One region of the Eubacterium sp. genome, then DNA from elsewhere that is predicted to be linked to it. Evidence: a T-box and tRNA genes for the amino acid it is inferred to sense, from the RefSeq annotation. Region 1 holds a T-box; the other holds one or more tRNA genes.
The links. The T-box of region 1 lies ahead of thrS (threonine--tRNA ligase). A T-box ahead of a tRNA ligase gene usually reads a tRNA of that ligase, here a tRNA-Thr.
Positions count from the first base shown of each region.

Region 1 (16,626 bases):
AAAGTAACTTTTTCTAAATTACTGCAATTATTAACTGCTCCATCTTCAACTTTTGTAACAGTTATTGGGAATTTTATTCGTTGTATGTTTTTATTTTCGCAAAAAGTATTTTTTGCAATTGTTTTAACACCTGTTTTTACTATAACTTCTATGCCTTGCATTGCAGCTGGATAACATAAAAGGTGTGTTTTGTCCTTATTAAAAAGCATACCATTTTCACTGGCATATTTTTTATTTTTACTGTCTAATGTTATCTTTTCCAAAGATGTGCAGCCTGCAAAACAAGAACTAACACTTGCATTTTTGCCATTAATTCCTTCAACCATATTTCCGTCATTTGTTTCTGCAAGGGATTCAACAGTTGATGGAATTGCTATTTCTTTAAGGCTTTTACAATTAGAAAATGCATATATGCCTATACTTTTTGTTCCATTAGGAATTACAATATCCTTCAAACTTTCACAGCCACTAAAGGCACATACACCAATGCTTTCAAGGCTTTCAGGTATATTAATACTTTCAAGGCTACTACAGCCTTCAAAGACTCCATCACTTAAATCTTTAATACCATTAGCAATGCTTACCCTTTTCAGATTTTCGCATTTGCTAAACACTTTTCTGCCTAAATATTTTACATGCTCAGGTATAACAAATTCTGCTACGTTTTTACCTCTTGGATACAAAAGAATTACTTCTTTGTTTTTGCTATATAAAACTCCATCTTTGCTGGAAAATTCACTGTTATTTTCATCAACAATAATATTTTTCAAGTTGTCGCATCCATTAAAACAAGGAAATGCTTCCCTTGAATTGCTTTCAATATTTTTTATATTCTCAGATAGTGTAATATTCTTTAATGTTTTGCAGTCTGTAAATGTATCTTCTCCAATGGATACAACTTTCTTTCCATCGATTACTGCTGGTACAACCACATCTTCTTCTGTGCCTGTGTACTTCATTATGTATACATTTTCGCCATTTACAACATACTCCCAATTTGATGATGTTAAGGTTTCATTCTCTGTAGCCCTAACTCCTGATAGCAACATTACTATCATTGAAAAAGATAATAACGCACTAATTAAAATTTTTGAATTTAATTTTGCCTTCATATTCTTACCTCCAACTTTGTTTTCTATACTTATATTCATTACATTTATGCTTAATAAACACAATGTCATTTTATAATTTTAGTATTTTTATCCTCCCTCCCAATTTATTTTATAAGCAACTGTCACAATAAATTATATCAGTATAAAATAACACTTAATTAAATTTTTCTTTTCATAAATACTATAACATACTTTCACCTGTTTTTTCACTTTTGGGATAAACGGTACTTTTTTTGGAATGAACGACACTTTTTTCTCTAAAAAAAGAAATCACCGTCAGAAACAGTGATTTCTTCTTGAAATAGTTTATATTAAATTCTATTTACTTTTAATATTCTCCCATAACTTACCCTGCTGCTCTTCACAATACTGGCAACTATAGAGACCATTCTTCTTGTCTGTTAAAATAAATACGTCATCAAGTTCCTGCTCAATTGATGTGATGCATCTTGGGTTCTTGCAATGTAAAACATTTACGATTTTTTCTGGAAGTTTAACTTCTCTTTTTTCAACCAGCTTTCCATCCTTGATAATATCAATTGTAATGTTATGGTCTACAAATCCTAATACGTCAAAATCAACAATATCATCTAATGAACCTTCAACCTTGATAATGTCTTTCCTGCCCATTTTTCCACTGCGGGCATTTTTTATAATTGCCACCTGACAATCTAACTCATCTAAATTCAAATAATGACAAATTGCCATTGCTCTTCCTGCCTGAATGTGGTCTAATACAAAACCGTTGTTTATTGAATCAATGTTAAGCATCCTTTACCTCCAATAATGTTAAAATAAGTGCCATTCTTACATACACTCCATATTGTGCCTGTTTAAAATATACTGCTCTAGGATCCTTGTCCACTTCAACAGAAATTTCATTTACTCTAGGCAATGGATGAAGTACAAGCATGTCTTCTTTTGCCATTTTCATTTTCTTCTTATCAAGTACAAAACTGTCTTTTAATCTGATATAGTCTTCTTCGTTAAAGAATCTTTCTTTTTGTACTCTTGTCATATATAATAAATCTAACTCGCCAATAACATCTTCTAATTTGGCAACTTCCTTATATTCTGCTCCGGCTGCCTCAATTCTCTCAATGATGTATTTTGGTACTTTTAATTCCGGTGGAGAAATAAGAACAAACTTCACATTGTCATATCTTAATAATGCATTGATTAATGAATGTACTGTTCTACCAAATTTCAAGTCGCCACACAATCCAATGGTGATGTTGTTTAATCTTCCCTTTAAAGATTTAATAGTTAACAAATCAGTTAATGTCTGTGTTGGATGCTGATGTCCACCATCCCCTGCATTAATTACAGGTATTGAAGAATTGTTTGCTGCTACTAAAGCTGCTCCTTCCTTTGGATGTCTCATTGCCACAATATCCGCATAGCATGAAACAATTCTAATTGTATCTGCCACACTCTCGCCTTTTGAAGCCGAACTTGATGTTGCTTCTGAGAATCCAAGAACGCTACCGCCTAAATTAAGCATTGCCGCTTCAAAACTTAAACGTGTTCTTGTACTTGGTTCATAGAACAATGTTGCTAACTTTTTGCCTTTACAAGCTTCTTTGTACTTTTCTGGGTTTTTCTCAATGTCATTGGCAAGACTTAATAACTTGTCTATTTCTTCTACTGAAAAATCCAGAGGATTAATTAAATATCTCATTTCACCCTCCAAAACTATTTATTTTTCGCTATTAAGATGATACATTATAGACAATGAATATTCAAGGTTATACACAATATTTTTAGACATTTTTTTGCACTTTTTATGGAGGATATTATGATTAATGATTTAGACATATTAGAAACTTATATCAACATTATTAAGAAACAGACTTCCCTAGTACCTGATATAGCAATTATATTAGGTTCAGGTCTTAATTCTTTTATAAAAATGGTTAATATAGATGCTGAGATTTCCTATTCTTCTTTACCTGATTTTCCTACCTGCACTAACAAAATGCATAAAGGACGTTTTATTATAGGAACTATTGAAAATAAAAATGTAATTATTGCAGATGGCAGACTGCACTACTATGAAGGTTACACTCCTAAACAGGTTATTATGCCTGTTCGTATAATGAAACTTCTAGGGGCAAAAACACTTGTTATTACAAATGCTGCCGGTGGAATAAATGAGAATTTTGAACCAGGGGATTTTATGGTTATAAAAGACCAGATTTCTTCATTTGTACCTTCTCCATTACGTGGATATAACATTGAAGAATTAGGACCTCGTTTTCCAGACTGTTCAAACATATACGACACTGACTTAAGAAATCTCCTTAAGGAATGTGCAGCTAATCTTAATATTCCTATAAAAGAAGGAGTTTATCTTCAAACTCAGGGGCCAAACTACGAAACTCCTGCAGAAATAAAAATGTACAAACTGCTCGAAGCTGATGCTGTGGGTATGAGCACCTCAATGGAGGCAATATGTGGAAGTCATTGTGGATTAAAAATTTGTGGTTTAAGTTGTATCACCAACAAAGCTGCCGGTCTTTCTGATAATAAACTTTCTGACGATGAGGTAATTGAAATAGCTTCAAAATCCGCTAACGATTTCTGCAGACTTTTGTTTAATTTTATAAAGAAATTAGATTAACAATAAAAATGAGTAAGGCTGTAAGCCGGGTTATGTCTTGGATAATCATCTATCTAGGCTAAATGTTGCCACTTAGCTCAAGCAACCTACCCGAAAGCTGGCGGGCAACCAATACTTTCTGCTCGGTCTTGCTTCGGATGGGGTTTACACTGACCTTTAATGTTACCATTAAAGCGGTAGTCTCTTACACTACCATTTCATCCTTACCATTGCTGGCGGTTTAATTTCTGTTGCACTTTCCTGGGAGTCACCTCCACCGGCCGTTAGCCGGCATCCTGCCCTGCGAAGCCCGGACTTTCCTCTCCTGCGTCCTTTCGGCAATAGCAGCAGCGATTATCTACCTTACTCACAATTATCTAAATTATCATACTTTAAAAATTAATTCAATACTTATCTAAACAGGAAATACACTTCCTCCAACAAATTCACTTAATATTGAATTACTTGGAACATTTTCTTTTGGTATTCCCAAAATATAATCTAAGAACTTAAGAAGTCTCTTTGCCTCTAAATATTCCTCTGTATCTTTTGGTACGCCAAACAATTTAGGTTCTGCAAAAACTTTTAACACTGATAATTCATAAACCATTGCAGAATTAAATATTGCATCGGCACTATCCTGAAATGGAAAAATATATTTTTCCTCTCCTAGTCTTACCTTGTTCCATCTTTCAATAGATGTTTTAGCTGATATATTTCTTGTTCTGCTGTCTCTTACAATTCTTCTAAGTAATCTTAAATCAGAAGATGAAATTCTATTATGTTCATCAACATTTATAGGTGTTAATGCGCTAACTCCTATTCTGTATTTTTTCTCTTCAGGAATACTGTAAGATAACTTGTCATTTAAACAGTGTATGCCCTCAATTATTAAAACCGAATCATCTGTGAGAGTTATTGTCTTTCCATTAAACTCTCTCTTTCCTGTTACGAAATTAAACTCGGGCATCTCTACTGTCTCACCATTTGCAAGCTTAGTTATATGGTCATTAAATAACTCAATATCAACAGCTTCTAAAGCTTCAAAATTAAGTTCACCATTTTCATCCTTTGGAGACTCTTCTCTGTTTACAAAATAGTTATCTGTAGATATTATTTGTGCCTGAAGTCCCTGCGCCATAAGCTGTATTGCAAGTCTATGAGCAAAAGAAGTTTTGCCTGAAGATGAAGGGCCTGCAATTAGCACAACCTTAGCTTCTTCCCTTGACGCAATATCTGATGCGATGTCTGCAATTTTCTTTTCCTGTAAAGCTTCCTGCATCATCATAATATCGTTAATTGAACCATCTACTATTTTGTCGTTAATTTCTCCTATTGTTGAAACACCTAACTTTTCCGCCCACTTTTCTGATTCCTCTAAAGCTTTGACAACTTTGTTTTGAGGTGTAAACTCTGGCACATGTTTTGGAGATTCTTTTACCGGCATTTGAAGTACAAAACCTTCGTTATATGGGATTAATTTATAATATTTAAGAATACCTGTAGAATATGCCATATAACCGTAAAAATAATCCTCAAAACCTTCCATTTTGTAAATTTTTACAGATGAAGCTCTTCTGTATTTAAACAAATTAACCTTATCCTTCATTCTGTATCTTTTAAACTTACTGATGGCTCTGCCTGTTGACATAACCTCTTTTGTTATAAGCATGTCACGTTTAGCCAGACTATCCATTTCAGTTTTTAATTTTCTTAAAAACTCGTTGTTAATCTGTATGCCGCCATTTATTTTACAGTAATAGCCTTTGCTGACAGAATACTCTACCGAAATATCATCAAAGGCACTATGGTCTGCTATTTTGTAAAAGGCTTTTATCATCATAAAAACCATGCTTCTTCTATAACATTCCATACCAATATGATTTGCTGTTGTAATAAAAGATACCTTGCTGTTATCAATTAAAACTTTTGACAATTCACAAAGTTTTCCATTGCACACTGCAAGTATAATGTCATTTTCATAATAGTCACCAAAATCCTTCGCTATTTCGTACAAAGTGGTTCCGTCTTCATATTCGTATACAACATTTGAAATTTCCACATCAATCATAATATTTTCTACCTTCCTGATTCATTTCTAAAATTTCCTCAACCTTGTGCAAATTATCACTTTTTTCTTTTTTCATATTTTCTGCAATTTTAGAAAACTTTTTATACTCTTTTTCCAAATATTCTTTTAAAACAGGATTTCTATTTTCCAAAAGTAATTTGCCATATTCTAATTGAACTTTTGAATAATCATTTTCTGTTTTATCACATTTCAGAGCTTTTATTACCGTATAATATTTTCCAACATCAAATACCATGGCTTCATCAACAATCTGCCAGTTATTTTCTAACAGATATTTTCTTACCAAATCGACTCTTTTATGGGGAGACAGGACTAATTCTTTTATTCCTTTTATGCTCTTTCCATTTTCAAGTATTGATACAATCAAATCGCCACCCATACCGGCTATGACTGCGGTATCAATCATATTATCCTTTAGCTTTTCCATGCCATTTGAAAGAATTGTTATTATTTTTTGCTCAAGACCTTTTTCCTTAATATGTTTGTTTGCAATGTCTAAAGGTCCCTGATTGATGTCCATGGCATACGCCTTATCTGTTATGTTTTCTTCCACCAGATAAATAGGCACATACCCATGGTCTGTGCCTATATCTGCAATTATATTTCCTTTTGTAACCATACCGGCTACTGTCTGCAATCTTTTTGATAACATATATTTTCCTAACTTAATGTAATGTGTATTTTTTGTAACATACTTTGTTCTTTTATAATATTCTGAAGGTCAGAAATATCTGTAGCGTTTCTTGCCCTGTAATCAAGACTTTCTTTTTTTATTTTATGAACAGCATCATTAATTGCTCTCTCCTGCTCATCAAGGCTTAAATTAGCCCTAATTGGAGAAACAAATAACTGGGCAACCTTCTTATGTTCTTCTTCATCTTCAAAATAATTCATTATCTGTGCAGGTTTTCCCTGGCCGCTCTCCATCTGTTCCCAAAACAGTGATGCCACCTTATTGTAAAAAGGGTCTACAAAATCTTTTGGCGAGATAACCTGAGCCACTTTCATAAACCAATTATTTTTATCAAGTAAATATGCCAGCAAAATTCTTTGAGCACTTATTGATGCATCTTCTTTCTTTGTCTGCTTTGAAACTGCAGGCTCCTTTTCAACTTTTTCTTCTTTTCCAACATAAGTAAGACCAATCTTTTTAACTAATTTAGACAAACCTTCTTTTGGAATTTTGAAAATAGAACAAACAGAATCTAAATAATTGTCTCTTTCTATTTCGTCTTTAAATTCCAACAGCATTTCAGCTACCTGCTTGTGGAAAGCTGTTTTTTCCTGTGGATCATTTAAATTGTATTTCTTCTGTTCCTGCTCAACCTGGAATATAAAGAAATTAGTTGCATTCTTAATTCTTTCTTCGTAAGCATCCCTGCCTAATGCCTTTATAAACTCATCAGGATCTTTGTAGGGTTTCATGTTAAGAACTTTTATTGCAAGCCCTGCATCCCTTAAATAAGGAATTGCTCTTAATGCTGCCTTAATACCTGCCTCGTCACTGTCAAAAGTTAAAACAACTTCCTTGACGTATCTTTTTATTAAAGTTGCATGTCTTTGTGTAAAAGCTGTTCCAAGGGCTGCAACTGCATTGTTAAAACCTGCCTGATGTAAACTAATAACATCCATGTAGCCTTCACAAATTAAGAAATAATCTTTTCTGGAAGACCTGGCAACATTTAGTCCATAAAGGTTTCTGCTTTTATCAAAAACTTTGGTTTCCGGAGAATTTAAGTATTTTGGCTTTGCATCTCCCATAACTCTTCCACCAAAGGCAATAACCCTGTTATTTGCATCCATAATCGGAAACATTACACGATTCCAAAACTTGTCTGTAACACCTCTTTTTTCATCGTAAGTAAACAAGCCTGTTTCACGTAATTCATTATCATTATAGCCTTTTTTCTTTAAATACATATAGAGATTGTTACTGTATTTATCAGAATAGCCTAAACCAAATTTGACAATAATCTCATCTGATAACTGACGTCCCTTTAAGTAATTATATGCAAGTTTTCCTCTGTCTGATTTTAGAAGATAATGAAAATACTTGGCTGCTTCTGTGTTAATTTCTATTATTTTTGTTTTTAAATCTTTTTCTCTTCTCTGCTCTTTTGAGTATTCCATCTTCGGAAGTTCAACTCCGGCTCTATTAGCCAAAACTTCCATTGCCTCAATAAAGGTGTAATTTTCATATTTCATCAAAAAAGATATTACATTTCCACCTTCACCACATCCAAAACAATAATACATCTGTTTATTAGGAGACACTGAAAAAGAAGGTGATTTTTCGTTATGAAAAGGACAAAGTCCAAAATATGAGCTTCCCTTTTTTTGTAATTTTACATAATCACCTATTACTTCTACTATATCGTTTTCAGTTCTTACCTGCTCTATAATATCTTCTGAATAAAACAATTTTTCCTCCGTAAGCTATTTTAAAGTTCCCAAGACTTTGGAATAAATATTTTCTTAAAAGCAGCAACAGAATACTGGTCACTCATTCCTGCTATGTAATCACACACCACCTGCTCTTTGTTCTCACCTTTTTCATTAATAAGGTATTTATATTCAGGTGGTAAATATTCTATGTTGTCTAAGTAATAATAAAATAGTTGTTTTAACATTTCTTTTACTTTTATTTCTTCTATTTTTGCAACCGGATTGGTATATACACTCTCAAACATATATTGTCTAAGCCCCATCATTGCTTCCTCTATCTCTTGGGACATTAATATATCCGGCTTATCATAGCTATTCTTCACTATATCGTGAACTAAAGTGTTTAATCGTTCTTTTGTAGACTTTCCTAAAATCTCTGTATAAGCCTTAGGAATATCATTTTCAGTTATGATTTTGCCTCTTATGGCATCATCTATGTCGTGATTAATATAGGCAATCTTATCTGACAGTCTTACAACTTTGCCTTCTAAAGTATGTGGAGTACCTGACGTTCTGTGATTAAGTATTCCATCACGAACTTCTTTTGTAAGATTAAGTCCTAAACCATTATTTTCTAAAACTTCAACCACTCTGATACTTTGCTTTGCATGCGCAAAACCTAATGAACAGACTTTATTTAAAGTTCTCTCTCCTGCATGACCAAATGGTGTATGACCTAAATCATGTCCCAAAGCAATTGCTTCAGTTAAATCCTCATTTAAATCTAAGGACTTTGAAATAGTTCTTGCAATCTGAGACACTTCCAATGTGTGGGTTAATCTTGTTCTATAATGATCTCCCATTGGTGCCAGAAAAACCTGTGTTTTGTGTTTCAGTCTTCTAAAAGCCTTACAATGTATAATTCTGTCCCTATCTCTTTGATAGACAGTTCTTATGTCACATTGAGCCTCTTCTCTGTCCCTACCCATACTCTCACAGCTCTTCGCTGCGTAAAGACTTAAATATTCCATTTCCATTTTTTCATTTTTCTCTCTGATATTCATAATATACCTCCGAAAAATGTGCCATCCTTAAACAATACTTAATTTGAATCATTAAATTTCCGTTATAAGCCTGCTTGCCAAAAAATTCCCCAATTAATAGTAATTATACAACAAAAACACACTTTATAAAAGAGCTGCTTCAAAGCCTTAATAAAATCTTTTTTTAATTTTTTCATCTTTTTTGTAAAAAATTGTTGACACACTTAAAAACACATGGTATTATATGTCTTGCGTTTGAAACGTATGCGGAAGTGTCGGAACTGGCAGACGAGCAAGACTAAGGATCTTGTGATCAATGCGATCGTGTGGGTTCAAGTCCCATCTTCCGCATTTTATTTTTTTGTTACCTTGACTTATCAAGGTATTTTTTTTGCTTATTTTTAAGTATATTAACATATTTGTACTTGCTTTTATAAATATTTACTCTTGATATTTTCTCTAAAATGTAGTAAATATTTATATGAATCAAACACTAATATGCTTGGCAGCTATGGCGGAATTGGCATACGCGCATGATTCAGGTTCATGTCCATATTATCTTGGGTGTGGGTTCAAGTCCCACTAGCTGCATAATAAGAGTTGTTATAACTCAAAAAGCCACAGCTATTTTTTAGCTGTGGCTTTCGTTTAAATCAGAAGATACAGTATACACATTATCGTCTCCCTTAACCATCACATAATAACGCGTTGAATCATACGGATTGACACTTCCAAAATAAATTTCGTAGTTTTTACCATTTGAATCTGTTACAGTAATGTTATTTGTACTTCCTGTAATTTCTTCGTTCTTTTTGGTAAAGCCATAATACTTTATATCACTGGGACTGCTTATTTTATCAGAAGCATCCATTTCCACTAATTTTGATAGCATTTCAGAGTTTATTGTACTTCTGCTTACATTTACTAATGAATCACTTTCTATGGTCCATTTTCCACCATTATTTGTTAATTTCATGTTTTTCTTTCTTTTTCACATGACTATCCATCAAAAAATATCCACCTACGAAAACTACAAGTAAAACAATTACAACTATAACTTGCCCAGGTTTCATTAGATGTAACAACTCCGGCAAGTAAATTAACAAAAATCGTAATAACAACTACAATTGCTATAAAGCTGCCGCTGAAGCTTCGTTACCGGCGCGTGCCTATTTAGCAACATTTTTCCATTCGTGCGAGTACGCATCCATAGTGGAACGTTTTTTATGTAATAAGAAATTCTGAAGTAATTTCTTATTACACAAAAAAAAAGAAGACCTTTCGGTCTTCTTTTTATAAGAATAATAAAACTTATGCTAATTTTCCTTTAGCTACGTCTACTAATTTTGCAAATCCTTCTGCATCATTAACAGCCATTTCAGCTAACATTTTTCTGTTCATTTCAACTCCAGCAAGCTTAAGTCCATACATGAACTTGCTGTATGAAAGACCATTGATTCTAGCTGCAGCATTGATTCTTGCAATCCATAACTGTCTGAACTGTCTCTTTCTCTGCTTTCTACCTGCGTATGAGCTTGTTAATGCTCTCATAACAGACTGCTTAGCTACTCTGTACTGTTTTGATCTAGCTCCTCTATAACCTTTAGCTAGCTTTAATACTCTATTATGTTTCTTTTTAGCGTTCATTCCGCCTTTAATTCTTGCCATTTCTTCTTCCTCCTACTTCAGATTATAAATAAGGTAAAATCTTCTTCATATTCTTTACATTTGTAGCATCAGTTGTTGTTGCTTTTCTAAGATTTCTCTTTCTCTTAGCTGTCTTCTTTGTTAAGATATGTGATTTGTAAGCTTTATTTCTTTTAAGCTTTCCTGTTCCTGTCTTTTTAAAACGTTTTGCAGCTGCTCTGTTTGTCTTAATTTTTGGCATGATTAATTCCTCCTTAAATATGTTAAAAGCTTAACGCTTTTTTTCTAAAAACATTGTCATGTTTCTGCCTTCAAGTTTTGCCGCCTTGCTTACCTGAGCAATATCCTCAAGCATCTTTGCAAAGTCGTCTAAAACATGTGCACTACTACCTATATGAGCCATTTCTCTTCCTCTAAAGCGTAAAGTTACTTTGACCTTATCACCTTTTGTGATAAATTTTCTAGCATTGTTTGCCTTAGTCTTTAAATCATTCATTTCAACGTTTGGTGAAAGTCTGATTTCCTTAGTTTCAACAACATGCTGTTTCTTCTTTGCTTCTTTTTCTCTCTTCTGTTGCTCATATCTGAACTTTCCATAGTCCATGATCTTGCATACAGGAGGTTTCGCCTTTGGAGCAATTTTGATGAGGTCAAGTTCTGCTTCGTCAGCTAATTTCTGAGCATCTCTGGCAGACATAACTCCCAACTGTTCTCCATCTGTTCCAATTACGCGGACTTCTCTGTCTCTAATCTGTCCGTTGATCATTAACTCGCTAATAGTATTGCACCTCCATAAATAATTCTTTATGATAGCAGACTATCAAAAAAGTGGATAATCTGCACAGACTATCCACTAAATAATTTCAAAATTAATATTAAACCTCGATTCGCCTTTGCGTCTGGGTGAGAGTGGATAACTCTGCTTTCTTTTCTCAACAGACAATATGTTATCATTTATGAATAACATTGTCAACAACTTTTTAAAAAAATTACAACTTTTATGAAAATTCTAACTTTTTAGATATTTCTAATTAATTTACAATTTCCAAAATTTATATTTTTTATTTTACCCAACCTAGATTATAACACATATTTATCAAAAAATTATAGGTAAAACATTATAGAAATAATCTTTTTAAAATATTTCTTTTTAACTTAGCAGGTACATTCAAAACTACAACATTCTGTTTGGCTCTGGTGTGTTGCACCATTTCCATCAATTGTAATTTCCTTTGCGTGACACATACAATTATCATTATAAGTGCAATGTACCGCATCGCATTTTACGTCCATTTTTGTTTCCGGACCGCAGTTACAATGCTCAACTGTATTTGTCATACTGTTAGTTTTTTCTCTAAAATCTTCACAATATGTGGCATCCATAATTGTGGCATCTGTACCTCCAATTTGTATACCATCCTTGCAGCATTTTGAACTTTTGTTAAAATAACAATTTTTAACATCACAATTTAAAACAGTCATAAAAAACCTCCATACTATTTATTTTCGGAAAACCGATTATTAATAGTATGGAGATTTCTTTTACTTCTATTCAAAAAGCCTAAATACTTTTTTTAACAAAAATCTTATTTTTCTATTTTTGTTTATTATTTTTGATTTTCTTTGAACTCTTCTTTTCTAATTTCTTTTGTATCAATTTCCTTGCAAATCTGATTAATGAAATCATCAAGAGGTTTTACACCTTCATCGCCTGCAAATCTGCTTCTTACTGAAACAGTACCGTCTTCTTCCTCCTGCTGTCCAACAACTAACATGTATGGAAGTTTATCAAGACGTGCTTCACGAATCTTGTAACCAATCTTTTCTGAACGTGAATCTACAGTTACATCTACATGTCTTTCCTTTAATGCCTTTGCTACTGACTGAGCATATTCTTCATATTTTTCTGAAATAGGAAGAACTCTTACCTGTTCAGGGCATAACCATGTTGGGAACTTACCTGCATATTTTTCAATTAACCATGCTAAAGTTCTTTCATAACATCCCATAGATGTTCTGTGAATAATGTATGGTCTAACTTTTTCACCGTTCTGATCCACATAGTACATATCAAACTGTTCAGCTAATAAAGCATCCCACTGAATTGTAATCATTGTATCTTCTTTTCCGTATACATTCTTTGCATTAATATCTACCTTAGGTCCATAGAAAGCTGCTTCTCCAACGTCTTCTGTGTAGTTTATACCAAGTTCGTCTAAGATATTTCTAATATCCTGTTCTGTTTCATTCCAAACATCTGCATCACCAATGTATTTTTCCTTGTTTTCAGGATCCCATTTTGACAGATGATATGTTACATCTTCTTCAACACCTAATGTTTCCAAACAATATTTTGCAAGTGCAAGACAACCCTTGAATTCTTCTACCATCTGATCAGGACGAACAATTAAATGTCCTTCTGAAATTGTAAACTGACGTACACGTGTTAATCCGTGCATTTCTCCTGAATCTTCATTTCTAAATAATGTAGATGTTTCACTGTATCTACATGGCAAATCTCTATATGATTTCTGACTTGCTTTATATACATAATACTGGAATGGACATGTCATAGGACGAAGAGCAAGAACTTCTTTGTCATTTTCCTTATCTCCTAACACAAACATTCCATCTGTATAATGATCCCAATGTCCTGAAATCTTGTATAAGTCTGACTTAGCCATAAGTGGAGTCTTTGTTCTCATGTAGCCCCATTCGTTATCTTCTAAGTCTTCAATCCATCTTTGCATTTTCTGAATAATCTTTGTACCCTTTGGAAGTAGCAAAGGTAATCCCTGACCAATAACATCTACAGTTGTAAATAATTCCATTTCACGACCAAGCTTGTTGTGATCTCTGTTCTTCTGGTCTTCTAACATTTCAAGATATTCATTTAAAGCATCTTTGTTGTCAAATGCTGTTCCATAAATTCTCTGAAGTCTTGCATTGTCTGAATTACCTCTCCAGTATGCCATTGATGATGATGTAAGCTTAAATGCCTTAATTGGCTTTGTACTCATAAGATGTGGTCCTGCACAAAGGTCTACAAACTCACCCTGACTATAAAATGAAATTGTTGAATCTTCAGGTAAATCTTTAATTAACTCTACCTTGTATGGTTCATTTCTATCTTCCATATATTTAATTGCATCTTCTCTTGGAAGTGTAAATCTTTCAAGTCTTGCTCCTGACTTGATAATTTTCTTCATTTCTTTTTCGATTTTATCTAAATCTTCTCTTGAAAATGGTTCACTGTCAAAATCATAATAGAAACCATCATCAATTGAAGGTCCAATTGCTAATTTAGCTTCAGGGAAAAGATTTTTAACAGCTTCTGCTAATACATGTGATGCTGTATGTCTATAAGCAGCCTTACCTGCTTCATCTTTAAATGTTAAAATATTTAATGTACAGTCCTTATCAACAGTTGTTCTTAAATCTACAACTTCTCCATCTACTTCTCCTGCACATGCAGCTCTTCCTAATCCTCCTGAAATATCAAAAGCTATATCGTTTACTGTCATTGCTTCTGAATATTCTCTTACTGATCCATCTTTTAATGTAATTTTCATGTTTCCTACTTATGGCCTTGCCATATTTCTCCTTTCTGTTTTGACGTAAAACATAAACATTTTTTTCAAAAAGAAAAGTCCCTGTTTATGTTTCCATAAACAGGGACGTATTATACGCGGTTCCACCCTGATTGCTTTCAAAACAAAAGCCTCTCATTTGGACTATAACGGAGTCACCGGGCTTGATTAGAGCCACTCCAAGGTAGTCTTCAATTATCTTTCTGTAAGATGTTTCCAGCCTAGACATCTCTCTCTGTAACCCTCTAGATAACCTACTGTCCTCTTCAACGTTTTATTCGGTATAAGTATCTTCCTAAGACACTCTCTACTTTTCCCATTATAACATTCAATAATAAGTTGTCAACAAAAGTTTTTATCAATTTTCAAAAATCTTTTTCTTTGTTTTTTCTTTATAGGAAAATCTCTTTCTACGACTTTTTTACATTAATTTTGGCAAGCTTTTACACCTGCCAAAATCAATATATATTACCAATACCCTTTGGATTTTAAGAATTTCCGATGATTTTCATATTACATAAAATTATTTTCTTACTTTATAAGAATATTTAATTTTTGCATTTTTGAAAACGTAATTCTGTGCTTTATCTAATAAAACAACTTCTTTGATTTCCTCTTTAGTATAAAGCTTTTTCATCTCTTCTACACTATCCAAATTTGCATCTGCGTATGAATTTTCGTACTGTTCTTCAATTTCGTCGTTACTAGCAGTTAATTTTAAGTCCTTTACAAGTTGCCACATTAATAATTCAGACTTTAATTCTGTCTTATAATTCTCCTGCATAGTCTTGTCATCTAAACCTTCTCTCTTCTTATATTCATCAAGAGAAAGGCTTTCATATTCAGCCTGAGCTTCTGCATCACCATTCATTGAATCAATTACTTCCTGCTGTAATTTTGATGGAATAGCTTTCAAATTAACTTTTTCCAAAGCCTTCTGCCATAATTCCGGCTTGATAATTTCTTCTTTGATGTATTCCAAAATCCATTCGTTGTATTCTTTTACAGTTGAAATTCCACGTTCTTCGTAATAATTGTCTTTTACCCATTTATCAGTAATTTTGTTTCTTGTCAACTTATTAACTGATGTAATTTTCAACTTAAATACAACTGTTTTACTGCTATAATCTTTATTTGCTAACGAAAAATCATTAACTTCCTTATTATTTTTTACTTCAACAGTAACTGTTTCGCCACTCTTATGACCTGTAAGTTTGTCTGAAAAAGTCTTTGTAAGTCCTTCATTTGAACTTAAAATATTAATATCCTGCTCTTCTCCTGACAAATCATCTACTTTCTTGTTGTCAACATAAGCTACTCTGTTATATTCTACCTGATCAGTTTCTTTTGCAGCTCTATTAACAACTTCATATTCATCTGTATCTTCATATACAGATTCATCCCACATGTCCTGTGTTAATTCATATGTAAGCCCCTTAACATCGCCAACTGAAATGTAATCTTCAGTTTTTATTCCAAGGTCCTTATCCACATCTGACTTTGGTTTCATAACCTTTGCCCAATAAACAACAACTGCAAAAACAATAATAATAACAACAATTATCCCAGGTACCAACAATCTTTTAGATAAAGGTTTCTTTTCTACCTGTTCAGGTTCTACTGCTTTCACTTTTAATATTTTTTTCTTTTCCGTTGTAGTATTTTCGTTATTAACAATTTCATCTTTCTTTTCGTTCTTGTTTTCCACCGTCTTCTCTCCTTTATGCATAATAAGAAAGAATCTTTATAATAAAGATTCTTTCTTATTCTATCACATATTTAAAAAATAATATACGTTTTTATTAACTTTCTGTTGTATAGTTTGGTGCTTCCTTTGTAATATGAATGTCATGTGGATGACTTTCTTTCAATGAAGCTGCTGAAATCTTAACAAACTTACCTGTTTCTTTTAATGTTTCAACATCCTTTGCACCACAATATCCCATACCTGAACGAAGTCCACCCATAAGCTGGAATACTGTATCTTCAATACTTCCCTTATAAGCAACACGGCCTTCAACACCTTCAGGTACAAGTTTCTTTGCATTAGACTGGAAATATCTGTCTTTGCTACCATTTTCCATAGCAGCGATACTTCCCATTCCTCTATATACTTTATATTTACGTCCCTGGAATATTTCAAAATCTCCAGGTG
Region 1 is NZ_DBLZZO010000008.1:20,455-37,080, reverse strand. It holds gene ACZM4J_RS04135 (leucine-rich repeat protein) at 1-1,112, opposite strand, end outside; gene ACZM4J_RS04130 (aspartate carbamoyltransferase regulatory subunit) at 1,431-1,883, opposite strand; gene pyrB (aspartate carbamoyltransferase) at 1,876-2,793, opposite strand; gene ACZM4J_RS04120 (purine-nucleoside phosphorylase) at 2,911-3,735, shown strand; RNA gene rnpB (RNase P RNA component class A) at 3,741-4,084, opposite strand; gene ACZM4J_RS04110 (nucleoside kinase) at 4,130-5,785, opposite strand; gene ACZM4J_RS04105 (tRNA (adenine(22)-N(1))-methyltransferase) at 5,778-6,458, opposite strand; gene dnaG (DNA primase) at 6,467-8,227, opposite strand; gene ACZM4J_RS04095 (deoxyguanosinetriphosphate triphosphohydrolase) at 8,248-9,255, opposite strand; tRNA gene ACZM4J_RS04090 (tRNA-Leu) at 9,501-9,585, shown strand; tRNA gene ACZM4J_RS04085 (tRNA-Leu) at 9,740-9,825, shown strand; gene ACZM4J_RS04080 (DUF4340 domain-containing protein) at 9,866-10,210, opposite strand; gene rplT (50S ribosomal protein L20) at 10,546-10,902, opposite strand; gene rpmI (50S ribosomal protein L35) at 10,925-11,122, opposite strand; gene infC (translation initiation factor IF-3) at 11,153-11,647, opposite strand; gene ACZM4J_RS04060 (DUF1540 domain-containing protein) at 12,037-12,363, opposite strand; gene thrS (threonine--tRNA ligase) at 12,489-14,453, opposite strand; T-box leader at 14,552-14,750, opposite strand; gene ACZM4J_RS04050 (FKBP-type peptidyl-prolyl cis-trans isomerase) at 14,995-16,179, opposite strand; gene guaB (IMP dehydrogenase) at 16,274-16,626, opposite strand, start outside.

Region 2 (16,626 bases), on a different contig from region 1:
GTGCATGTCCCTGGCTACCATAACCGATGATTGCAATCTTCTTTCCATCTAATAATGATAAGTTACAATCTTCCTGATAAAAAATTCTTGCTTCTGACATTTCTTTGCCTCCATATGTATATTTTTATTTTATTATAGTTAAACTATAAAATAATCTTTTTTACCTAGCCTATTCCTAAATCGACTTTATTTAACACCTCTTGCTAAACCTGTAATACCTGTTCTTACAAGTTCTAAGATTTCGTAATCTTCTAATAAGCTTAAAAACGCTGATAACTTTGACTGACTACCTGTAATTTCAATCATTACACTTTCTTTTGCTACGTCTACGATGTTAGCTCTGAAAATTTCAGTCATAGCCATAACCTGCTGTCTCTGTTCAGGTGTTGTCTTAATCTTAACTAAAATAAGTTCTCTTGTTACTGAATTAGATGGTTCTAAAACATCAACTCTTTTAACATCTTCTAATTTAGTAATCTGCTTTATAATCTGTTCAAGAATGTCATCATCACCTGTTACAACTATTGTCATTCTTGAATAAAGTGGATTCTCAGTTTCACCAACAGTTAAGCTGTCAATGTTGTATCCTCTTCTGCTAAATAAGCCTGCTATTCTGTTCAATACACCTGATGTATTGTCAACTAATACTGATAAAACTTTCTTGTTCATAATGTATTCCCCTTTTCTCAGTTTCTATCAATTAATACTATCACATATAACATTTTTGTCAATGAAACGTATTTATCATTCCTTGTAAATTTTATCAAAAATTTATCCTATTTACAATATATGAATATAACATTTTTTCTTGACCTTTTTTAATATATTTCATATCTGTTTTATACAGCAAGAAATTTATCCACATTTTCTTATTCCCCCAAAGTGCTCCATTAAGGACGCACACTTGTGCAAAAAGAAAATTATTCTGTTGACTAAAAAATATAAATTTTATATACTAATATTTGTTGTGGCAAGCTGCCTTGGCTCAGTCGGTAGAGCGTCGCCTTGGTAAGGCGGAGGTCGGGGGTTCAAGTCCCCTAGGCAGCTTTATAGCTAAAAAGAGTGCATTAAAACTTAATGCACTCTTTTTGATTTCAGTTATTTATTATTTATACAAGCTACTTTCATAATCATTTGAAAGTAGCTTGTATTTTTATTTCATTCTCTGTCTTACGATTTCATACGCCAAAACTCCTGTTGCCACAGAAGCATTTAATGAATCAATATCTCCGAACATGGGAATTGATGCAATAAAGTCGCATTTTTCTTTTACAAGTCTGCTAACACCTTTTCCTTCGTTTCCAACAACCAAACCTATAGGTCCTTTAAGGTCTAAATCGTACATTGTTGTGCCACCCATATCTGCACACACAAACCATAAACCTTTATCTTTTAACTCTTCTATTGTTTTTGAGATGTTTGTAACCTTGGCAACCGGTGTGTAGCTAACTGCTCCGGCTGATGCTTTAACTGCAGTTGCCGTAAGTCCTGCCGCTCTGTGTTTTGGAATAATTACACCATGGGCACCTGCTAAATTTGCTGTACGGATAATTGCCCCTAAATTATGTGGATCTTCAATATCATCTAAAATAACAACAAATGGTGGTTCCCCTTTATCTTCTGCCTTTTTCAAAATATCATCAACTGTTGCATATTCAAAAGCTGCAATATATGCAATAACTCCCTGATGCTTTCCTGTTTCTGACATTTGATCAAGTCTTTCTTTTTTTACATAATTAATTATCGTATCGTGTTTTTTTGCTTCACGTAAAACAGTGTTCATTGAACCTTCTTTGCAATGTTCCAACACAAACAACTTATCTACTGTTTTCCCGGCTCTGAAAGCTTCAATTACGGCATTTCGTCCCTCTATTACAAATTCCTCGTATCTCAAAATTAACCTCTCTTATTTTCTTCGTTATTCTTAAATCTGCTAACAGCCATTTTTATAAGTTCCATCATTCTGTCTGACTGCTTTGTTAAATATAACCATCCCATTAGTGCCTCAAAACCTGTTGCAACTCTGTAATCAGACATTGATGCATTCTTGGCTCTTGTAATTGCCTTGGCATTTCTTCCACGTTTGTAGATTTTCACTTCTTCTTCTGTTAAATCATCCATAATTAAATGAATCATTTCTGCCTGTGTTTGGGCTTTGACTAGATTAGAAGCTGCCTTATGTATTTTGTTTACCTGACGGTTTGCCTCGTCAACAATTACTGTTCTAATGATGATTTCATATATTCCATCACCTATATAAGCCAAAGTCAAAGGAGAATAATCAGTAATTGTTATCTCCTCTAACTCCATTTTGTTTTTTATTATCTCAAATAAATCCATGTTTTGAATTATCTCCATTTTCGCTAAACTTACTTTTCAATATGGTAAGTTGTTCCTTCACGTGTATCCTTTAAAATAATTCCCTTAGAAGCTAACTCATCTCTAATTGAGTCTGCTGTAGCAAAATCTTTGTTTTTCTTTGCTTCTGCACGCTTAGCAATCATTTCATTAATGTATGTTTCTAATTCGCTGTCAATATTTTCTTCTTTCTTTTCTTCAATAGCACCCTTTGTAAGGTCTAATGAAAGAACTTTGTCAAAATCATTTATAATAGCTAATTTTGTTGCCTCATTAGTATCTTCTTTTAATACATCATATACTAATGTAATACCTGAAGCTGTATTTAAATCATTTCCAACAACATCAATGAACTTTTCTTTGTATTCCTTTACTAATTCCTGATTTATTTCGCCATCATTTGTAAGCTTGCCAATACGGTTTCTTAACTTCTTATAGCCGGCAGCTACAGAATCAAGTACCTGGTAACTAAACTGAAGTGGTTTTCTATAATGAGACTGTAAACAGAACATTCTGTACACAACAGGATCATAACCTTTACTTTCTAATAATGAAACTGTAAGGAAATCTCCCTTTGACTTACTCATCTTACCACTCTTATCATTTAAATGATGTACATGGAACCAGTAATTGCACCATTTATGACCTAAAAATGACTCACTCTGTGCAATTTCGTTTGTATGATGTGGGAAAATATTATCAATTCCACCACAATGTAAATCTAAATGTTCTCCTAAATGTTTAATACTAATGCAAGAACATTCAATATGCCATCCAGGGTAACCAACACCCCAAGGACTATCCCATTTTAACTCTTGATTATCAAACTTTGATTTTGTAAACCATAATACAAAGTCTGTTTTATTTTTCTTGTTTTCGTCTTCATCTACATCATCTCTTACACCAACCATAAGTTCATCTTCATCATGACTTGTTAATGTGTAGTATTCTTTAAGCTTTGATGTATCAAAATATACATTACCACCTGCTACATACGCATAATCTTTTTCAAGAAGAACCTTAATCATATTAATAAATTCATCAATACAATTTGTTGCAGGTTCAACTACGTCAGGAGTTTTAATATTTAATTTTTTGCAATCTGAGAAAAATGCATCTGTATAGAATTTGGCAATTTCCATAACTGTCTTATGTTCTCTTTTTGCACCCTTTAACATTTTATCTTCGCCAGTATCAGCATCACTTGATAAATGGCCAACGTCAGTAATATTCATAACTCTCTTTACGTTGTAACCTTCATAACGCAACTCTTTTTCAAGTACATCTTCCATAATATAGCTACGAAGATTTCCAATATGCGCATAATGATAAACTGTAGGTCCACATGTATACATGCCAACCTGTTCTTCTGATATAGGTTTAAAAACTTCTTTTTTCTTTGTTAAAGTATTGTAAATTTTCATATTATCTCCTTTATGTAGACTATTTGTTTTTTAACTTTTCTATTTCATCGTTTAATCTCTTTAATTCATTTTGTACAGGATGTGGAATGTGTACCTGATCTAAATCATTGTGCTGAACCGGAACATTATCCTGTTTTACCACAATACCCGGCACCCCCACAACTGTACAGTTTGGTGGTACTTCCTCCAATACAACAGAGCCTGCTGCAACTTTTGAGTTGTCACCTATTGTAAACGAACCAAGAACTTTCGCTCCCGATCCAATCATAACGTTATTGCCTATAGTGGGATGACGTTTTCCTTTTTCTTTGCCGGTACCTCCAAGGGTAACTCCCTGATATAAAGTAACATTTTCTCCAATTATTGCAGTTTCACCAATAACCACGCCATGACCATGATCAATAAATAAACCTTTACCAATCTGGGCTGCCGGATGAATTTCTATACCTGTCTTTCTGGCTGTTCTTTGTGATATGCGTCTTGCTCTAAAAACTTTTCCTTTTAAATATAGCTTATGAGCTTTTCTATAATTATAAATTGCCCAAAAACTTGGATATAATATTGCCTCAATATCTTTTTTTATTGCAGGATCTCTATCCTTTATTACTTCTACTTCTTCTTTGTAAAATTTTAAAAATCCCATTTTAATCTCCAAACTAAATTCGTCTAATTACTATATATGCATTATATTTTTAATTTAATATCTTATCAGTCAAATACTTAATTAATTATGACACTACAATTCTTTATAATACCACAATTTCTAAAGTATACCACTTTTCTTAAACATAATCGTTTATGAAAAAGCTGTCTTTTTTACAAACCGTTGGAAAATTTGGTATTTTTTTATAGCCAAATATGTGTGCTGTAAGTTCTCCAATACTAACATCAAAATCTACATCTTCCTGATTTTCGATTTTGTCCAGCTTAACACTTCCATGATGGAAATTCATCTTAAAGCATCCATTATTTTCGTTTAAAATCGGATCTGTAATCCTTATTGTTCTTTCTTTAAAATCCTTAAAAGATAACAACCTCAATGTTTTTCTAATATTAATAAGTCTTGCCATTGCGTATGGTTTTCTAACATCACTTTGCCAACTAAGAGTCTGCAAACTGCTGTCTAACACTTCTTCTAATATTTCACCATCTATAAATATTCTGTACCCAACAATTACTTTCTTTTGGATAAACAACTCTATTTCGCCATTTTCAACTTCAACTAACTCAAGCATTTGCTTAAAATAGTCTAAATCTTTTGATAAAGCAATGCGATGGTTACTGTCCATTGCCTGCTGTGCAAAAATTGATAGCTTTACTAAATCTGACTTTTCGGCTTTTCTTCTAATAACAGAATGGCTTGGCTTTCTTCTATGCTCTTTCTCCATCATTTCCCGCTTGTCCATAACAAATTCGAAACCGAATTTTCTATATATTTCTGCATTTTCAGGACTTGATGGAATTAAATATGTAAAAACATCCATATTTAAAAACATACTTGAAATAACGTCCTGAAATATTTCTTTTATATATCCTTTTTTTCTATATTTTTCCCATGTAGCAACTGCATAAATGTAAGTTACATTTGTTTTCAGGTTTCCTACAACTGCATCTTTTGGAATCAAATGAATAGCAGATACAATTTCACCATCCTTTTCATTAACCACTACCTCGTTTTCACGAATTCGTTTGTCAAAGTAGTAATCAACAAACTCTTTTGTATCTTCTTCAAAACAATGCTCATACAAATCTCTTATTTTTGTTTTTTCATTATTCTCAAGTAATCTTACCATAACCACTCTCTCTACTTCTGAATTATTGTGTATTTCTCTACCATATAAATAGGATTATATGATAATTTGGATTTTCTAAGTCCCTCAATTCCCATGTCGTCTTCTCTGTTTTCTTTTCCTGCCAGTGGAAATGCTTCAATTAAAAACTGGCTACAAATATACTGATAAAGTCCTCTTATTTCCGGATTTGCCTTTTCTACCGGCAGATAAACCATATCTTCCTGTTCATAATAATTTCCTATGCAGAAAGACTCTAATTTGCCATCTACATACACACCGCCAATTTTGTAATCAAAAACTTCTTCATTATCCAAAATATATTTGATTCCTTTTGCTTCACTGTCTATAAACTCATGTTCTTCAGCATGACTTTTTGTTTCTTTCCATTTTTCCAAATATTCTAAAATTTCTTTTTCATTTTCTTTACCTAGAATCTTAAATGAGTATCGACCTTCATATTCTTTCTTAAAGGCATTTAGATGATTTTTCTTCTTGTGGTATTTTTTGCCACTGAAAGTTCTTAGTTTTTCAGCATCATATACATAATCGTAGTATGTTCTGTCAGGTATTACTATATATTCATCTTCCGGCAAATCTAAAGTTTCAAGAGCCTTCTTATCAACAAGGTACATTGTTAGTTTCTTCTTTAATACATTGTTGAAATAGTCCTGTGTTTCAAGGAAACATTCTTTCAAGTCTTCTTCCCTGCAACAAGGCACTGATGAATAGTATTGATTATCTTCACTCTTTGCCACCCACATTAATCCATGTTCATTTGTAAAATACCATGTTGGATAACAATTCTCCCAAAGGAACAAATCAAGTATATTACTGTCTGCCGTCTCCGGTCTTCTTAAATTGTAATATTCATTTATTTGGTTGTAGTCCTCTATTTTTATTTCGTGTAATTGATAATCTTTCATATTTTGCCTTCTATCTGTTATGTATATTCTCCTCTAACAATACAATAGCCTGTGATGAAATTCCAAGTCCTTCCCCTGTAAAACCTAACCCTTCTTCTGTTGTTGCTTTTATGCACACCTGATTCACATTAATATTTAATACATCTGCCACATTTTTCACCATCTGTTCCCTGTAGGGAGCAAGTTTCGGTTTCTGGCATATAATTGTTGCATCAATATTTCCTATTACATAATTATTTTCTTCTAATAATTTTCCTACATGCTTCAATAATTTAATACTTGAAATATCCTTATACTGCGGATCAGTATCAGGGAAATGTTTTCCTATATCACCTAATGCTGCTGCACCAAGTAAAGCGTCCATAATTGCATGAACAACAACATCTGCATCTGAATGTCCAAGAAGTCCGTACTCGTATGGAATCTCCACTCCGCCTAATATTAATTTTCTGTTTTCTACTAATTTATGGACATCATATCCCATCCCTATTCTCATAGTATTCTCCTATTAAATTATATTTTTCCGCAAAGATGCTTTTATTATACCACACTTTTTAATAAAATCATTATATTATGTACAAAAATGAAAAAAGTTATCTAAGCCCTTAGTTTTGGTAAAAAAAAACCTAAAACAAAAAATATTTTAGGGCAATAAAAAAGTAGCGAGAGGGGGATTCGAACCCTCGACACCACGGGTATGAACCGTGTGCTCTAGCCAACTGAGCTATCTCGCCACAATGAATAACACATAAGTGTTAATTATTAAATTGTCATTTGAAAACTATAAATGGGACCTACAGGGCTCGAACCTGTGACCCCCTGCTTGTAAGGCAGATGCTCTCCCAGCTGAGCTAAGATCCCATTGCTTTCAAACTGCTTTATTAATATATACTTTTGAGCGAAAATTGTCAAGCACTTTTTTTATTTTTTTAATATTTTTTATTTTGGCCATTTTGCATATCTAAATTCCACTCTATTATTCCTTTGCTATAGAACCAAATCTCATAGACATATCTGTAGCTTTTATAGCATAAATCAACCAATGTACGCCTATACAGCAACTATTTTATTTTGGTTCCAAGTGTATGTACAATTAAAAATTTATTCAATAGAATTTTCAGACTTATTTTCCATCACATAAGAAAGCATCGAAAACAAAGTTTTTCATAACCTTATCTTCGATGCTTTTTCTCTTAATTCTACAATTTTAATTTTGTACAACCTTTAAATGCATTCTTTTCAATTATTTTCACAGATTTTGGAATATTAATATCTGTTAAATTTTTACAACCATAAAATTGCTTGTCTACAATCTTTTCAGTTCCTTCAGCTAAGACAACTTTTTTTAATTTTTTGCAATTACGAAAACTAATATTATCTCTCTTCTGTGTTGTTTTAAACACTACAGTTTTGAGCTTTTTCATATTAGTAAATGCCTTCATATCATCATAGCCACCGTCGTAAGCATCACCTTTGATTATTAATTTTTCCAAATAACAATTATCCTTAAATGCGTAACTTGCAATAACTTTTACTGTTTTTGGAATGGTAAACACTTTGTTCCCACTATACTTTCTTGGGTAACAAATTAACTCCGTCTTCTTACTGTTAAATAATGCTCCCTTGTACACTTTAAAAGATTTATTGCCTTTTTCAACTTTTATTGATTTCAAACCTGACAATCCGGCAAAAGCATAATCACCTATATATTTGCATTTTTTAGGAATTTTAATGCTCTTTACTTTAGGACACTTTCTAAAAGCTCCTTTTTCTATTGTTGTTAAACCTTTTGAAAAAACTACTTCTTTCAGATTCTTCAACGTATCAAAACTACCATCGTAAATACTGTCTACCTTATCTGATAAAACGATTTTTTTGATTTTCTTATTATTCTTAAAAGCTCCGTTTATAATAGTTACTTTTTTAGGAACATATACTGTAGTATCTCTTCCCTTATATTCTGTCAGTATGTACTCCTGCCCACTCTTTTTAATAACAAAATCTGATGCTGCTTGTACTTTTGTATTACTACTTACACAAAACATAATTGCAGCAATTAAAAATAAATACTTTAATGTTCTTTTTTTCATAAACACTTCCTCCGCGTATAATATTTTATTGGGGATTTGGGAAATACTTTTCATACTTATTTTAGAAATTTAGAATTTTCTTGAAAATATAATTTAAGTCTTTCACCCCCTTCAACATGGAATATTGTACCATTTTTTATCCCTTATGTAAATTTTATCTTTTAATTCTTGCAGGTTTTGACCATTTGCTTGCACCTACTGCTTTTACTCTTACATATAATTTCTTTTTATTTTTAATTTTCTTACTTGAAAGAGTAGCTTTTGTCTTTCTGACAACCTTCTTATATAGTACCTTTTTGAACTTTTTGCTTGTTGACACTTGTACTACATACTTCTTAGCTCCTGTTACTTTCCTAAATGTTAATTTAATTTTCTTTGAAGCTAATTTTTTCTTGCTCTTTTTAGTTATCTTTGTTTTCTTAAGTGCTTTTTTAGCAGTTGTACTAGCATTTGTATTGTTGCCTGTTGTTACATTTTCAGTTGTTTCCGGCACATCATCTTTTTTTGTTGTAGTAAAACTTATGGTGATTTTACTCCTAATGTTGTTTTTGAAACCCATGATTACGCGGCTCTTAGATATATGATTGAAAAGGATAAGGGGATTGGGCTTCTGCCTGAAAAGTTTTTTAACCTGCAACATTCAGATAAAGTTACAATAGTTCCACTTAAAGAAAAAGTATCCCGTTCTCTTGCCATCGCCTGGGATAAGGATAAATTACTTACAGAGGATGAACAGAACTTTCTTGAATATACAAAAAAATGGTTTGACTCCTTATAGGAAGCAAACCATTTTTCTACTATAATCTTACATCAAACTGTAATCTTACATTAAGCAGCATCTTACATCAAACTGCAATCTTACATTATAATTTCATAGTAAGCTGAATACGCTTTCTTTGCTTATCAACACTTAATACTTTCACATTTATAACATCTCCAACAGATACCACATCTAATGGATGTTTTATAAACTTATCACTCATTTCTGAAATATGAACAAGACCGTCCTGATGAACACCAATATCAACAAAAGCCCCAAAATCAATTACATTTCTTACAGTTCCTTTAAGTTCCATGCCTTCTTTTAAATCATCAAAATCTAAAACATCACTTTTAAGGATTGGCTTAGGCATTTCTTCTCTTGGATCTCTACCCGGCTTTTCCATTTCAGCAATCATATCTTTTAAGGTTATTTCGTCCGTATCAATTTCTTCTACCACAGCTTTAATGTCTTTTACATCTTTTGCAATTTTAACATTTCCTGATAGCAAATCATCTGTTGTGTAACCAAATTTCTTTAAAAGCTTTTTAGCTGCTGTATAACTTTCAGGATGAACACTTGTATAATCCAAAGGTTCTTTACCATTTCTGATTCTAAGGAAACCTGCACACTGTTCAAAAGCCTTTGGACCTAATTTAGCAACTTTTAATAGCTGCTTTCTTGTTGTAAACTGACCGTTTTCCTCTCTATATGCAACAATATTTTTTGCAAGGGTTTTACTTATTCCTGAAACATATTCAAGAAGAGATGCTGAAGCTGTATTTAAATCAACGCCTACATTATTAACACAATCTTCCACAACATTTCCAAGTACATTTTCCAGTTTCTTTTGATTCATGTCATGCTGATATTGTCCTACGCCAATTGCCTTTGGTTCAATTTTTACAAGTTCTGCTAATGGATCCTGTAATCTTCTTGCCATTGAAGTTGCACTTCTTTGTCCCACATCAAAATTAGGAAATTCTTCTGTTGCTAGTTTGCTTGCAGAATAAACAGAAGCTCCTGCTTCATTTACTATTACATACTCTAATTTTGTAGGGCATCTCTTAATTATTTCACATACAACTGCTTCTGATTCTCTTGAAGCTGTACCATTTCCCAATGATATAAGGCTAACATTGTATTTCTTAACAAGATCTAAAACAATCTTAATTGACTCTTCAACCTTATTTTGTGGTGCTGTTGGAAAAATCACTTTGGTGTATAATACTTTGCCTGTCTCATCTACAATTGCCAGCTTACAGCCTGTTCTAAAAGCAGGATCCCAGCCTAATACTGTTTTTCCTGCAATTGGTGGTTGCATAAGAAGCTGTTTTAAGTTCTGGCCGAATACTGAAATTGCTCCGTCCTCTGCCTTTTCTGTTAAAGAGTTTCTTATTTCTCTTTCAATGGCTGGCTTTATTAATCTTGTAAAACCATCTTCAATTGCTTCTTTTAAAACGTCTGAAAAAGGACTTTGGCCTACAATTATGGATTTTTCCAAAACTCTAATAATATTTTCATCAGGCATTTCTATTTTTACATTAAGTACCTTTTCTTTTTCGCCACGATTAATTGCTAATATTCTATGACCTGGAATTTTATCAATAGCTTCACTATAGGCATAGTAATTTTCATAAGGTGTCTGTTCCTCTTCATTCTTTGCCTTAGATGTTATATTTCCATGCTTAATTACCGTATGTCTTATGGCATTTCTATATTCTGCGTCATCTGACACAGCTTCTGCAATAATGTCTTTTGCACCATTTATGGCATCTACTACTGTTTCCACACCTAATTCTTCATTAATATAATTCTTCGCTTCTTCCTCCGGTGTCTTCTCACTCTTTTGAAGAAGAAAAATATTTGCAAGTGGCTCTAAACCTTTTGCCTTAGCTTCTGTTGCTTTTGTTTTTCGTTTTGGTCTGTATGGTCTGTAAATATCGTCCACTGCAACAATAGTCTTAGCCTCTTTTATCTGCTTCATTAATTCATCAGTCATTTTGCCCTGTTCTTCAATAGAAGCAATAACTGTCTCTTTTTTCTCTTCTAAATTACGTAAATATTTTAGTCTTTCATCTAAGTCTCTTAACTGTTCGTCATTTAACTCTCCCGTTACGGGTTTTCTGTATCTGGCAATAAAAGGAATTGTATTTCCCTCATCTATTAACTTTACTGCTGCTTCTACCTGCCAAACTTTTACCTGTAATTCTTCTGCAATAATTTCATTAATGTTCATTTTTCCTACCTTCTTTAATTACTCTCTAATATTCTTATATAAATAACTCTAATATTTTTATATTTAATAAGTCTTTATTTTTCATTTTCACAATGTTATACTTTTTTAGGACCATAACTATTCTATCAAATTTTTATAAATTTGTGTGCATTTTGTAATAGTTTTTTAATATAATGTGTCTATTATACTACTTGTGATTACGAGTTTCATTTCTCGTAAATCATTAGTTCAAAATAAATAAACAATTAGATGAAGGTGACTTATGAGCAAAATATCCAATGAGCTTCGTAAGTACAAACACGCATGGCCCTTACTATATGTTTTCATATATATGCCATGGTTCATTCTTTTAGAAAAATATATACCGGCAGATTTTCCGGGACTTCATATTATGCATTGTCCTTTGGATGATATTATTCCATTTTGCGAATGGTTTGTAATTCCATATTTATTGTGGTTTTTATATATACCTGCTATATTTGTTTTTCTTTTTTATCATTCAAAAAATGAATTTTATCGTATTTGTGCCTATGAGTTTACAGGAATGACTATTGCTTTACTGGTATGTACATTCTATCCTAACGGTTTAGAACTTCGACTTTCTAATATCGGTAGGGAAAACATACTTATTGACTTAGTCCATTTCCTATACAATAACGATACACCAACAAATGTTTTTCCTAGTCTTCACGTATACGTGACTATTAGCGCACACATTTGTTTAGTAAAAAGTCCACACATGCAGGGCTTAAATTCAAGAAAACATATTAAAGTAATATCGCTTATATTAGCTATTTTGATATGTATGTCAACATTGTTTTTAAAACAACATTCTGTTTTAGATGTTTTAGCAGGAACCGCCTTAGCTTTTATACTGTACTTTATAGTATTTAAATGGTGGTTTAGAAATACAGAATTTCCTGCTCCAAAAATTAAAGATCCTAAACAACATCAGGTTCTTTATTTTTTAAACAAAAGAAAATAATTACAATTCTTAGATTATAATACTTATAATTGTTTTATTTTTATAAAAAAATAATTTAGTTTCTAATATAAAAAGCTAAATCTCATTAATGTTTGGTTTACATTCCTTTTCATTAATGAGACTTAGCTTTTTTCATTTTAGTTAAATCCAAATATTTTTTGAGCTAATGCATAGCCTATTACAGAACATTTTCTTCCAACTTTACCAGGTAGATTCATTGTTCTACCAAGAAGTGACTTTCTAACCTTTTGATATAACACAGGATTACTTTCTAAAACATCCTGCCATAATTTTTCTTTGTCTTTTAATCTTTGTTCTGAACCTTCCAATATAGAAAGAATTGATGAGACACACATCATCATATCAAAGTAATGAACCATGGCATTATCTGTGTGTTTATTTTCTATAACAGTATTGTTGTATACATCTAACATTATACGTGTGACTCTATACTGTTGATCCAATCTCTTAATCATAATTGATTCATTTACCGACTGATCATCTCTTCCTATAAAGTATTTGTATAAACATACATCTAAGTAATAAATGTTCTTTACATATGGTAATGGCTGGAACACATAAATATTATCCACATAAAATGTGTGTTTTGGAAGCTGCATCTTACATTCTCTTAATACTTTTGTTCTATATATAACCGAGTGCATTAATAAATACTGTGATGTGCCAAAATGTAATTCATCCCAACCAAACATTCTTCCTACAGGCATTGCGCTTTTGTATTTCATAATTTTCTTATGCTTTGCTCCCTGCTTATCATACATAAAGTTAGAAATCAGCATGTCAAGTCCTGCATCTTTTGAAACCATGTCCTCTAATAAATCAAGGACTTTCTGTAAAGCATTTTTCCCAAGACAGTCATCACTATCAAGAACTTTAAAGTAAAGACCTGTAGCATTTTTGATACCTGTATTTACAGCTTCACCATGACCACCATTCTCCTGATGAACAACTTTTACAATATCAGGAAATTTCTTCTGATATTTGTTCGCAATCTCTAATGTATTATCAGATGAACCATCATCAACCACTACAACTTCCACTCTGTCACCGCCGCTAATTGCACTTCTTATACTCTTGTCCATATATTCACTTGAATTGTAGCATGGAATAGCTACTGTTAATAATTTCATTTTATACCTCCTTAGGTTTAACTAATTTGTTTATTATAACACCAATAACCAATGATGCCAAAGCAAAAACAATCATCACTGTAAATAAGCCATAAATAAGTTCGCTATTAGATATTGTTTCTGTTGTTTCACTTCCTGTGGCCGCTGCCTCAGACATTGCCGAAACTAACACTGATGTAATATTTGCTCCCATATGAAATAATATTGGAGCAACAATTGACTTATACTTTTCATATAACCAAACAGCAAGCAAGCCTATAATAATAGTATATGGTGCCTGTATCCAGTTTCCATGAAATACCCCAAATAATACTGCCGATAAAATTGCAGCTATTGTAACATTAGATAAGACTTTTAATCTTTTATAAATCAGCCCTCTAAAAATCATTTCCTCTACAATAGGTGCAATGAAGCCTGCTGTAACAAGCTGAGATATAAATGAGCTTGAATTAATGGCAGTCTGTGTACTTGAATAACTGTCAATCATAAACTGTGGCATAAACATTTGTAATATTGACACAAGCATACTTGCCCACCACATACAAAACGCTCCAAACGGCAGTATCAATAAATATTTCCATTTTTTTACTGATTCATATCTTTTAAAATCACCTGTTCTCTTATCTGCGTCTATATCAAGTTTCATCATCAGTCCCATAATCGGAATTGTTCCAAGTGCAGAAATACCTGTAAGTAACATAGCATAGCTATTTGTAATTTCTGTTAAATATTGTTGAAGTTTTGATGATGACATGCCATGGAAAATACCATACGCTGTAATTCCACCCTGAATAATAACTATTACTGCTATTTGTATACATAAATAAATTAACATTGGAGTTACTATACCCCAAAGTTTTCTTCCTAAAGTTCTTTCTTTCAAAACATACTCCTTTAAACTAAATCCAACAAATCAATAGGCGTATTTGCTATTGCCTTTGCGCCTTTCTCTTTCATTTCTTCTACAACTCCATATCCATATGAAACACCTATTGAATCTATTTCAACTGAATTTGCACCTTCAATGTCAAAAATAGTATCTCCAATCATAACCATTTCATTTTTATCTACAGAATTAATTTCATTAAGTAAAGCTAGCAATACATCGTTCTTATTATGTATAGGACCATTTAAATCTGCTCCCTTTACATAATCAAAATATTGCTCAATATGTAAATATTTAATAACTTCCTTCGCCATGCCTAATGGTTTTGATGTTGCCAAAGCAATGATTTTACCTTTTTCTTTCAAAGATATAAGTAACTGCTCCACCTTTTCATACAGGCTTGTTTCATATATTCCTATAGGTGTATATCTTTCTCTATAAAATTCAACACCCTGCTTTGCCTGTTCTTCTGAACAACCATAAGTTTTCATTAATTCATCTTTAAGAGGCGGCCCCACAAAATGTTTTAATTTTTCCAAATCCTCTTCTATAATATTTAGTTTTTTCAAAGCATACTGAACACACTTTGTTATTCCAATACCGGAATCGCTAAGGGTTCCATCTAAATCAAAAATTATAACCTTGTACTCTTTCATAGATTTCCTCTTTTACGCAATTTTCAAACTATTATAACACAAACCCACTTGTTTTACATCCGTTTTTGCTTTATAATTTAATAGTGTTTTGGTTTCGGAAAATGAAAACGATTTTGATTGTATTCATTATATTTAAACCAAAGATAAGACAGAATTGATTATCGCTTACATCCAGTGATTTTTCTGAATTATCTAATATTAAATTTTTGAGAGGTACATAAAAATGAGTCAAGAAAAAGTAGACAAGTACAAACAGGAAAAGTACAACAGAAAACATGCCACAAAGAAAAGAAACATGAAGAAAATCGCAGCTTATGTTGTAACTACATTAGTGGCAATTATTTTTATAGGATACATGGGTTATTCAATTGCAGTTACAACAGGTCTTTATACACCTGCAACAACTACATCACACACTGAATTATCTAAGAGCCAGCTTGAAAGCATTAGAAACGCTCTTGTTCAGAAGGGTGATTCAAATGTAAAGGGAACAACTAACAGCAGTGCTACACAGACTACTACTGCAGCAACTACAGAACAGACTACTACTAAATAAACAGCTAGTAGATAACTATTAAACAGTTTATAAAGACCGGATAGTTAATAAGCTATCCGGTCTTTATCATAAAAGGAACAAAAAAATGAAAAACAAAAAAATCTACAAAATAATAATACCCATTTTCATTGCTATTATTTTAATCATTATAATATTATTCAAACTATTTACATCTTATTTTTTTACACTCTATTTAAATTGGGGAGTAAAAATTCCATTAAGTATAGATTATTCTATAACCTACGAAAAAGATTCAGGCAAAAGTTTTCATGGTGACGGTGTATTTTATGATATTCTATCCTATGAAAACGAAAAAAGCATATCAGATTTTCTCAACTGGACAACAAAGGCACCACTTAGCTAAAACAACTAAGTGATGCCTTTTTTAAGAAACACCGTTTCTTAGAAATAAATCCTGTTGGATAATAAGGTTATAAATATAACCATAAAAAATATTAAAAATATAAAATTTATGAAAAAGTAATGTATAAACATTACATTTTCTCTGGTGCTGAGAAACCAAGTAAATCAATACCTGTCTCTAATACTTTCTTTGCCATGTTAATTAATGCAATATAGCCTTCTTTCTTCTTTTCATCTGCTTCAGAAAGAATCTTTGTTCCATGATAAAATCTGTTAAATGCATTTGATAAATCATAAATATATGAACAAATCTTGTGTGGGGCTAATTCCTTAGCTGCATTTTCAATTACTTCATTCGCCTTGGCAATTTCAAGCATTAACTGTAACTGTTCATCATTATCTGTATCAATAATAGAAAGATTATCTACTGTCTTTCCTTCTT
Region 2 is NZ_DBLZZO010000034.1:38-16,663, forward strand. It holds partial or broken gene ACZM4J_RS10780 (ketol-acid reductoisomerase) at 1-100, opposite strand, end outside; gene ilvN (acetolactate synthase small subunit) at 187-669, opposite strand; tRNA gene ACZM4J_RS10790 (tRNA-Thr) at 975-1,047, shown strand; gene rlmB (23S rRNA (guanosine(2251)-2'-O)-methyltransferase RlmB) at 1,154-1,894, opposite strand; gene ACZM4J_RS10800 (Mini-ribonuclease 3) at 1,897-2,340, opposite strand; gene cysS (cysteine--tRNA ligase) at 2,370-3,782, opposite strand; gene cysE (serine O-acetyltransferase) at 3,802-4,425, opposite strand; gene ACZM4J_RS10815 (GNAT family N-acetyltransferase) at 4,565-5,575, opposite strand; gene ACZM4J_RS10820 (DUF2156 domain-containing protein) at 5,587-6,498, opposite strand; gene ispF (2-C-methyl-D-erythritol 2,4-cyclodiphosphate synthase) at 6,509-6,994, opposite strand; tRNA gene ACZM4J_RS10830 (tRNA-Met) at 7,159-7,232, opposite strand; tRNA gene ACZM4J_RS10835 (tRNA-Val) at 7,287-7,359, opposite strand; gene ACZM4J_RS10840 (leucine-rich repeat domain-containing protein) at 7,698-8,588, opposite strand; gene ACZM4J_RS10845 (hypothetical protein) at 8,743-9,147, opposite strand; gene ACZM4J_RS10850 (type 2 periplasmic-binding domain-containing protein) at 9,169-9,366, shown strand; gene ACZM4J_RS10855 (Tex family protein) at 9,452-11,587, opposite strand; gene ACZM4J_RS10860 (phosphatase PAP2 family protein) at 11,850-12,572, shown strand; gene ACZM4J_RS10865 (glycosyltransferase family 2 protein) at 12,710-13,723, opposite strand; gene ACZM4J_RS10870 (CPBP family intramembrane glutamic endopeptidase) at 13,725-14,606, opposite strand; gene ACZM4J_RS10875 (HAD-IA family hydrolase) at 14,618-15,265, opposite strand; gene ACZM4J_RS10880 (hypothetical protein) at 15,489-15,821, shown strand; gene ACZM4J_RS10885 (hypothetical protein) at 15,907-16,185, shown strand; gene argS (arginine--tRNA ligase) at 16,316-16,626, opposite strand, start outside.
Region 2: it encodes a tRNA-Thr, which carries the amino acid that the T-box ahead of thrS (threonine--tRNA ligase) is inferred to sense. The anticodon was not compared.